3 regions of the Paenibacillus barengoltzii G22 genome follow, and region 1 is predicted to be linked to each of the others. Evidence: riboswitches for the same ligand, from Rfam matches in the RefSeq annotation. Region 1 holds a riboswitch; each other region holds the start of a gene.

Region 1 (3,280 bases):
CTTAAATCGACATTGCTTACGAGCACTTTGGAGCCGGAAGCCTTAGCCAAGTTGATTTCAGCTGCAATCTCTATGCCATTGGACGGACTGCTTAGCAGGAGATGGGCGCCATCCTTAGCCCAGCGACGGATCAATGCTTTGCCCGTCGGCTGGTCGGCGTCTGTAATCCAAACGACTTGCGGTGATCGCTTCATACATCACCTCCGAATAGCACGCCCAAGTCAGGGCGGCTAGCTATGACACACTTTCATCATAAGTTTCGACCGTTCCGGGTTCGAGACGTGAAACTTATGATTTTGTTTGATTTTTTTAGGAAGCCTTTCGTATGATGGGGATAGCTTGATTTCTTGGCAAGGGGGATAACTATGGAGCCAGTTTCTCCGAAAATATCGGCGTTCCAAGGAGTACACCAGATGAATATCCCTTTAGCGGCTGGCCCGCGGCATTCCGTTGGACTTCGTTCGGACGGTACAGTGATGGCTGTAGGAGATGCCCGAAATGGCCAGTGTGATGTCAGCGATTGGCGGGGGATCGTGGCGGTGGCGGCAGGTAATGTTCATATGGCAACGAACACAGGAAAGTCGCATACCGTAGGGCTTCGTTCGGACGGTACGGTGGTTGCCACGGGCTGGAATGGGCATCAGCAATGCGAAGTGAGCGAATGGAGCGGAGTCGTAAGCATTGCGGCTGGTTGGCGCAGAACGCTTGGGTTAAGAGGCGATGGTACGGTGGTGGCCGTGGGGCGGAATGCGGAAGGCCAATGCGAAGTCAGCAGTTGGCGGGATATCGTGGCGATCGCAGCAGGGGATTGGCATACCGCTGGTCTGAGCGCCGACGGTACCGTGATCATGGCCGGTAACAATCGCTACGGCCAATGTAATGTGAGCCAGTGGCATGATATCAAGTCCGTGGCGGCCGGTTATCTCCACACCGCAGGTCTTCGATCGGATGGCACGGTCGTAGCCACAGGGTCGAACAAGCATCACCAATGCGAGGTAGGGGATTGGCGCGGAATTATGGCAGTTACTGCCGGTAGCTACCATACGGTTGGATTGAAATCGGACGGCACCGTAGTGGCAGCGGGCTCGAATCAATATGGTCAATGCGAGGTCAGCAACTGGCGTGAAATTGTTGCCATTGCCGCAGGATGTGCGCATACGCTTGGTCTAAAGGCGGATGGCTCGGTTGTGGCGACTGGCCATAATGAGTACGGTCAATGTGAGGTTAGCAAGTGGAGAGGGATAAATTTGTTACTTTAACCCTATTTAACACTATCAGCATATCTCATTAATATTGGCCCTTATCATAGAGTACAGAAACTCAAAACACATAGGAGGTTCGAACTCTATGAAACTGGCAAAAAGCATGCGTTTAAAAGCAGCATTTGCGATAACAGCAGCGACAGCTGAAATCGCAATCTCAGGGTCCTTGAGGATGAACTTCCTCCCATAAGCCTTGCTTCCACTTTCACTAAAAAATGTGAGAGGGAGGCAGGGCTTTTTTGGGTTCGGGTGATGTTAGGAAAACTCTCAAAGTTCTGAAATTTGTCTAAAATTAATTTAAAAATAGGACTATACGCCTATCTTACATTTTAAACCTGAAAATTTTCGTTTTGTTCATTGTTTTTTTCAAGACCACTGCTATAATCTTACATAACAAATCGAAATATGTCGAAAATCACTGTCGAATTCGACATAATCTGATCTTTTTCGCATAAACCACCTTCATAATTTTCTGGGCAAAATTACTGAAAAGTAATGACGCAAAGCCATGGGTCTAAAGTTCTGAAATAGAGCTATGATTGCCAGGTTGCCAATGACTGAATTGCTGAATTCATGCATTGACGATGCCCTTCCAGACAACTAGAAGGGTTTTTCTTTTAACGGATAACATGAATTCGGCAACGAAGGTGTAATTCTCAAACGGGAGAGTCTTATGGCTCTCTCTTCGTATAGGGGAGGTGAAGTGATGATTGAAATTTCAGATAAGGAATTTATCAAATTAGCCGGTTATATCAAAACAAATTTTGGGATTCATTTGAGCGACGAGAAGAGAACGTTGGTAATGGGCCGATTGTGGAACGTCTTGAATTCGCTGAACATGGAAAATTTCTCGGACTACTTGAACTATATTGCTACCGATCAGAGCGGCGAAGCCGCAAGAACGTTTATCAATCAGATGACAACCAATCATACATACTTTATGAGAGAATCAGATCATTTTGATTTGTTTCGCGCCAAAGTTCTCCCCGAACAAGTCCCCAAAATCAAAGATCGAGATTTGAGGGTGTGGAGCGCCGGTTGTTCCACCGGGGAGGAAGCCTATACTTTAGCCATCCTGATCAATGAATTTTTTGGAAATGCTCGGCTCGGATGGGATACAAAGCTGTTGGCGACCGATATATCGGAAAAGGTGCTGATTGAAGCTAAGAAAGGGATTTACAGCCGTGAAGAGGTTGCGCTGTTGCCGGAGCGTTGGAAACATAATTATTTTCATCCGCATGGGATGAACCAATATGAAGTGAAGCCCAAAATCAAAAACGAAGTGGTTTTCCGGCGATTTAATCTCATGGATCCGTTCCCCTTCAAAAAGAAGTTTCATGTGATCTTTTGCCGGAATGTGATGATCTATTTTGACGCAAGTACGCGCATGCAACTGATTCACAAATTTTACGACAGTCTAGTCCCCGGAGGGTATTTATTTATTGGTCATTCCGAAACGATCCAACGGGATCACACCAAATTTAAGTACGTGATGCCTGCGGTTTATCGCAAAGAGTAACGATTGGAGAGTTGCCTGGATGCAGGTCAGAAATAAGATTAAAGTTCTGGTCGTAGATGATTCTATGGTGTTTCGCGAAATGATTGCCCGCGGGATTACGACGGACCCTGACATTGAAGTTGTAGCTACAGCTGCGGATCCATTCGAAGCAAGGGACAAGATATTAAAATATCATCCGAATCTCATGGTCTGCGACGTGCAAATGCCGAAAATGAACGGGATTGAATTTCTTCGGCGCTTGCTGCCTCAGTATTCGATTCCCGTTATCGTGGTCAGCGCGATCAGTTCGTCCGTGTTTGACGCCTTAAACGCCGGTGCGATTGATTTTATCTCGAAGCCGGATAACAAGTTATCGCATGTGGAGAAGTTTATCGAAGAACTGATCGAGAAAATCAAGATTGGCTCGAAAGCAAAAATTGTCCATCAACCGAAGAAACTGGCCGCTTCTCCTGCCGATCCGCCAACGAAGCTGGTTACTGCGAAACCTGCTACAACCAAG
Region 2 (3,280 bases), on a different contig from region 1:
TGATATTCCCATCCAGCGTTCTCCCTATAGCAGGGATAACCTCAAGGCTCTACGGGAGCTAAAAAGAATTATCGACAGTCAGGGATACGAGATTATTCATTGTCATACCCCTATGGGCGGAGTGTTAACGAGACTGGCTGCCCGCCAAAGTCGAAGGAAAGGCACGAAAGTCGTCTATACTGCTCATGGTTTTCATTTTTACAAGGGGGCTTCTCGCATCAATTGGTTGATCTACTATCCGGTGGAGAAGTGGCTTTCTCGGTATACTGACGTTCTGGTAACGATGAATGATGAGGATTTCGAGCGGGCTAAACGAGGGAAATTCAAACCGGGGCTCATCCATTTTGTGCATGGGGTCGGGATCAGCTTCGAGAGATTTAAACCGCCTACAGCGGAACAAAAGCGGCAATTGCGAGAAGAGTATGGCGTCGGACAAGACCGTTTTGTTCTCATATATGCGGCGGAAATGATTCATCGCAAGAACCAGACGCTCCTGCTGGAGACGATCCAAAAATTAAAGGATGCCATTCCGAATGTGCAGCTGCTGCTTGCCGGCAAAGGGAAACTGGAGGCGTTCTACAAAAGTCTCGTTGCTGAGAAAGGGCTGGAACCTTATGTTACCTTTCTCGGACACCGGAAGGACATGGAGAACATTTACGCATTGGCGGATGTAGCGGTATCCTCGAGCCGGCAGGAGGGCTTGCCGGTCAATATTATGGAGGCGATCGCCAGCGGCCTTCCTGTGGTGGCAACTCGGGTAAGGGGAAACCGGGACCTTGTCGGGGAAGGCGTCCATGGATTTCTGGTCGAGCTCGGCGATGCCGATGCCTTTGCTGATCGGATTCTGCAGTTATATCACGATCCCTTGCTTCGGCAGGAGATAGCTGCAAGACGAGATCTGCTTACGGGGACGTATGCGATTGAGAACGTGCTGGAGGAATTAACCTCTGTCTATAAAGACCGGATGTGAATCAGGCATCCAATGGAACATTTTGTCGTCTAGTAAAATATTAGTAGAGTGCTAGTTTACAGATTCATAGATGATATGCTACTATAGAACCATAATCTAACATATTTTAAGCCTGCAATGTCGAATAAAGGCAAACCGCTCGAAAGGGTGGGACGCAAAGCTACAGGGGCTTCGTGATCGAGGATCACATGCCAGCCAGCTCCCTACATACAGGTTTCCGATGAGGAACCTTATAACTATAGTTATTTGGTTCTTTTTTTATTGACTCGAACCTCAGAAACTGACTCCACTCCAAACCTCAGAATTGAATACGAGAACATCGAAAAGGCAAACCGCATGAAAGTGCGGGACGCAAAGCTACAGGGGCTTCGTGGTCGCAGATCACATGCCAGCCAGTTCCCGAAAGTTTTCAGGATGAGATAGAAGGCTTCCTGAAACGGGGGCTTTCTATTTTTTATCCTATCGAATTTGAGGTGTCCTTTATGGCAGCAAATCAATCGATTAAGAAATTCGTGCTCATCACGTTGGTCGTTGCAGTCGGATTCCTATTTAACTTCTCTATAAATCCGGTGGCTGCGTACGCTGAGCCAAAGGACGCCCAAATGATTAATGTGAAGGATCAAGGTGCCAAAGGCGATGGAGTGACTGACGATACGTCGGCAATTCAACGGGCTTTGGATCTCGCAGCAAGCAGCAAAGGAACGGTATATTTACCTGAAGGCACATACTTGGTGAATCCAGTGAACACGCTGATCGTTGAGAGCGGAACTACGCTTAAAGGCGAAGGCAAGAAGTCGATCATTCAAGCAGATGCTCACAAATTTGGATGGGAAATGATCCATGCATCGGGTACTGGGATTGAAATTTCCGACTTGATGCTGGATGGCAATCATGCCGTAAATCGTGTTCTGGTTATCGGGGGAGGCAGCTCCTTCGTCAAGGTGAATCGGATCGCGGCAGCCAATGCGACGCATAGCAGTGACCCGGCCAGCGATTATTATACGGGTGTCGTCTCGGGGATTGTCATTTATGGCGATACCAATCACATTGAAATCACAAATTCTGAAATTTATAATATCAAGGCTGTGAATCTGACAGCCGGCAGCTTGATCTCCAGAGGCATCTATATTACAACAACCTGGGGATCGGCAGAGAAGGTTGCATCGAACGTTCGAATCACGAACTCCAACATCCATCACATCGGTTCAGCCGACGATGGGGACGGGATTTTCTATGAAGACCCGAACCTGGATCGTGGGACGGGCCGGGACGCGGGCAGCTTGATTGCCAACAATACCTTCAGCTTCAACGCTAAACGTGCGATCAAGATTTACGCCCAAGGGATTACGGTCAGCGGCAATGTCATCACGAACTCCTATCTCAATAACAACTATTACGAAGGTAAAGATAAAGGTCAGTTGGCTCCTGACATGTACGCTGGCATCAGCGTCTACGCTTCGAACAACAGCATTTCGGACAATCGCATTGAAGGGGTTGGCAGTTATTACGCTGCGATTGAAGTCAGCGCCGATGAGACCGTTAATCATGTGACCATCAAAGGGAACAAGATTAAAATGGGGCAGCAAAGTGTGATTGCGGGAACCACGGGCATTCGCTTAGGGAATACGAAGAACTTCACCATTTCGAGCAACACGATCGAGCATGCCGAGAAAGGAATCTGGACTTGGCAGAATGCGGAGAACGGAACGGTCGAGGGCAACAAAATTGAAACAACGAAGGGCGGAATCGACCTGACCACCTATCTTGCGAATTGCATCCAGAAGGATATCGTGGTTAAGGACAACATCGTTAAGGGACAAGCCTTCAACATCCAACTGGCAAAATCGAACGTCAATGTTGAGGTAGTATCGAACTTATAATAAATCATCACTTTGATAGAGTTTAACAGGTTTATGAGGAGACAACCGTCTTTTCATAAACCTGTTTTTTGTTTGTCTCTCAAATGCGTCACAAAAAACATTCTTCTCTTGATTGCAATTTGTGTTAATATAAGGTTATATTTAGGTGACTATTTTCCTAGTTTTAAATGCCTATCCTATTTTTTCATGACTGATTTTCTGGGACTTATTTTGGAGTGATATTCTGACATCGACTGAGGTGGAGCTATTGGAAAGTAGCGGTTTGTTTAAAATCTTAAGAAAACACATGATTGCCTTTATTGTTACGCTTCTAGTCTGTGAGGGAGGCGTTTTTTTGGTTAATACGCTGGCCAAACCTCAATATCAAGCGACAGCAAGCTTGGTAGCTACGATTGCTTCTACCGAGGCGGGGACTTACACCGAATTTTTG
Region 3 (3,280 bases), on a different contig from region 1:
GCGGTACGTCCACGTAATACTCCATCTGGACCGCAACCTCCTCCGCCACGCCCCCCGCTTGAACGGAATCGTCTTCTGCCTGCGGCTCCTCACCGCGCAACGCGACGATTTTGCCATAAGCCACCTCGCGTTCCTCCTGACGGCGCTTGCCTTGGCGGAACTGCAGGTTGGCCCTGTGCTGGAGCGCATCCAACAGGATCCCGCCGCCTGGATCAAAGACCCCGTCCTCGTCCAACAGCCGGCAAATATCCTGGACGCTTAAATCGTACTTGCGGGCCACATAATTCACCACCCCCATCCCTTCCGGGTCAAAGCGCAGCGCCTCAACGAAGGAGCGGTTCTGGGACTCGCGCGGAAAACGCAGGATGATGTCCGCATAGTTGATCGCATCCTCTTCCAGCGCCAGCTTGAGCCCCGGCTGCCTAGCGATCGACGTCTCGGCGATCGCCTGCTCCAGCTCATAATCTATCGAATGCGTGTTCAGCTCAAAGATCTCATAGAACGGAACCGTAATATTTTCCTTATTCAGGCCAACTCCTGACCATGCCTCCGGTTCTCCGCGGAACAACTGCTCCCGCAGAGACAGCACCGCGAACTTCCCGATCTTATCTCGCAGCAGCAAAGTCAGATGCTGTGTCCGGAAAAATTCCGCCGGTGCCAGCGGGGCCTGAAGCTCATATTCGTAAATATAATCATCGCTGTCCGGAACATAGAGCCGGTTCGTCTGAAGCAGCCCGACCGCCTCCAACCGGGATGTCTGCTCAATCAGAAACTTCCGCCCTTTCTCGCTTGGATCGAGGCCAAGGGTCAGGAACAGCTTCCGCTGCTGCTCCACCTCCGAATATCCAACCTGCTCCTGGGGAACATGCTCCGCAAGCAATCGGTACAGCGAAATTGCGAACGCCCCGACCATCGGTTGATAGATCAAACCTAGCATTCTGCCATCGACGGGACTGAGTCCGAAGTCACGATATACGCAATAACGGTGATTTTCAGTAAAATGCAGCATGTTGTTCATGCGCACGGCTTCATCGCTCCTTCCCTATCACGTCCAAATAGACTTCCTCTATTTTAGCATAAAAGACGTCGTCCTGAATCGCCCCCAGCCTACAAAAATCTCCCTTTTTCTTCCTGAGCTGCACCAGGGCTTATGTTCTCGGTCGAATAACCCCAAAAAAAGAACCGCCCCCTGATAGGGCGGCCCTTGACCTCTCTTCTTCTTCATCTATTTGTTATGTAAATGCCACTCTTCTAAATAAGAGCGATCTCCGGCTAAAAAACGCCGAACTTCATCAATCGAGACCCCCTCCTCTTTTGCCATGGCGAGTAAAATCACCCATTCCGGGTCAACGTTGCCGGGGTCATAAGAAATAACCTGGGCGGATTTCTTCAACAACAATCTCCTCCTAAGATCATTTGGTTTTGTCCCAGGCAGTCCAGCCATCTTAGTATTCCTACCTTAGATCTGAGACTTTGCGCCCCTGCTTTTCAGCAGGTTTACCCTTATCTGGTGCTTCTGAGCTAATGCATCTCCTTAGTTAGTAAGCATCTTGCTAATTATTATAGCGTCTAAAATTTGAAAAGTATGTCATTCTACGTAAATTCACCAACCCGTTTTCGTCGAAAAAGATAGCTTATTTTGTTTAATCCCGAACCCTCTTGTCAGATTGGGCCAAAATTCGACACTGATCGAGAGCTAAACATTGTTTCTTATAGAGAACACAAACTGTGAAAACGGATGAAAATTACTAGATATTCTCAGGAAAAGAAAGATAATTGTTCCTGTTTAAGAACAAATTGCTGGATTTTCGCCTTTCCTATCCTTAAACATTTCGGGTATATTCGAATCACAGCATCCGTTCTCAATAACGAAATTAATAGCGAACAACAGGAAGTAATCCGAATTGATTTTCTCGACTCTGCACTTATGAACCCGCCAGGTTGACACAAGCTTTGGCGAATTCACCAACGTACGCGAGGATCACACGGAAATGAAACCTGCCGATTCTGTCCGAGCCGAAGGATGGGGAGGACGACGTTGGCGTAAGAGAACGCGATTCCTTCGGAAGTAGGTGAATATCATGCGCATTCGTAAATGGTTAGGCAACGCGCTGACGTTCCTAATGGCGGCGGCCTTCTTTACCGTGGCGGGCTCAGTGGTACTCTCAAAGGTTTTCGATAGCGAATCGACCATCTATGGTTATCAGCTAAGCACAGTTCTGTCCGACTCAATGGACCCTGTCATCCCAAGAGGTTCCGTCGTGATCATTCAACCGGGCGGAGATATGACCCGTTTTAACGTCAGCGACGTCATCACCTTTCAGTCCAGGGATAACAAGCGGATAACCCACCGGATTGTTGAGGTGACACAGGACGAACACAGCGGCCAGGTGCTGTATCGAACAAAAGGCGATAATAACAATGCTGCCGATGTGAAACTGGTACACCCTGCGCATGTAACCGGCGTATATACCGGATTAAACATACCGTACGCGGGCTATATTTTAAGTTTTGCCGATTCGAAAACAGGGAAGGTCACCCTGTTGATCCTCCCAGGACTCCTCTTATTTCTTTATACGGTTGTTGTCCTGTGGAAAGCGATCGCCAGACTAGAAGATGAAAAACCGGAAGTGCATCATTTGCAGTCGGACGCGAAGTCCCCAGCCAGAATTGACGCATCAAACCAAGCCGAACAAGGACAAATGCATCGTTGAACATCCGACTTAACACCTTTGTCCGATATCATTTATTCTGATATAATGACATCAAAAAATATTTTTCTGATAGAAGGGCGACGGCTACATGGCAGAACATATAGGCGAGCGTATTCAGAAACTACGGCAAGACCGAGGGTACTCCTTGTCCGAGCTGGCGGAGAAGGCGGATGTGGCAAAATCCTACCTCAGCAACGTGGAGCGTAATATTCAATCGAATCCCTCGATTTCCTTCATCCAGAAGATAGCCGACGCTCTCAACGTCTCGATCAACCTGCTATTGTACGGCGACCGCCCCGCACCGGAATTACTTGATCCGGAATGGTCGGAGTTGGTGCAGGAAGCGATGACTTCGGGCGTCAGCAAGAAGGAATTTAAGGATTTCCTTGAATATCAGAAATGGAAGCGAACCCAGCAGGAATAACGATACAACTAGTAAATGTACACAGAGAAAAAGCGCGAGACCTCAGAGGTATCCCGAGGCACTCGCGCTTTTGTTTTAAAACATTTTGTATCCGCCTAGCCGCAGCTTTCGAATCGTCCAACCGCTCAGGATCGCCCCGCAC

The links. A riboswitch is a leader RNA that binds a small molecule or an ion and turns the genes downstream of it on or off. The one in region 1 is predicted to bind cyclic di-GMP.
Region 2: it holds a riboswitch for cyclic di-GMP, as region 1 does, so the genes downstream of both, C812_RS22400 (glycosyl hydrolase family 28-related protein) here and C812_RS10445 (CheR family methyltransferase) in region 1, are expected to answer to the same signal.
Region 3: it holds a riboswitch for cyclic di-GMP, as region 1 does, so the genes downstream of both, C812_RS22160 (anti-repressor SinI family protein) here and C812_RS10445 (CheR family methyltransferase) in region 1, are expected to answer to the same signal.

What each region holds. Positions count from the first base shown of each region.
Region 1 is NZ_KE159653.1:466,740-470,019, reverse strand. It holds gene C812_RS10455 (SDR family NAD(P)-dependent oxidoreductase) at 1-194, opposite strand, end outside; gene C812_RS10450 (RCC1 domain-containing protein) at 366-1,259, shown strand; cyclic di-GMP riboswitch class I at 1,728-1,817, shown strand; gene C812_RS10445 (CheR family methyltransferase) at 1,969-2,781, shown strand; gene C812_RS10440 (protein-glutamate methylesterase/protein-glutamine glutaminase) at 2,801-3,280, shown strand, end outside.
Region 2 is NZ_KE159654.1:590,975-594,254, reverse strand. It holds gene C812_RS17435 (glycosyltransferase family 4 protein) at 1-970, shown strand, start outside; cyclic di-GMP riboswitch class I at 1,090-1,177, shown strand; cyclic di-GMP riboswitch class I at 1,287-1,374, shown strand; gene C812_RS22400 (glycosyl hydrolase family 28-related protein) at 1,453-2,850, shown strand; gene C812_RS17425 (YveK family protein) at 3,185-3,280, shown strand, end outside.
Region 3 is NZ_KE159652.1:351,044-354,323, reverse strand. It holds gene C812_RS01730 (DnaD domain protein) at 1-1,024, opposite strand, end outside; gene C812_RS22160 (anti-repressor SinI family protein) at 1,226-1,393, opposite strand; cyclic di-GMP riboswitch class I at 1,428-1,512, opposite strand; gene sipW (signal peptidase I SipW) at 2,082-2,714, shown strand; gene C812_RS01720 (helix-turn-helix domain-containing protein) at 2,803-3,138, shown strand; gene C812_RS01715 (YuiB family protein) at 3,214-3,280, opposite strand, start outside.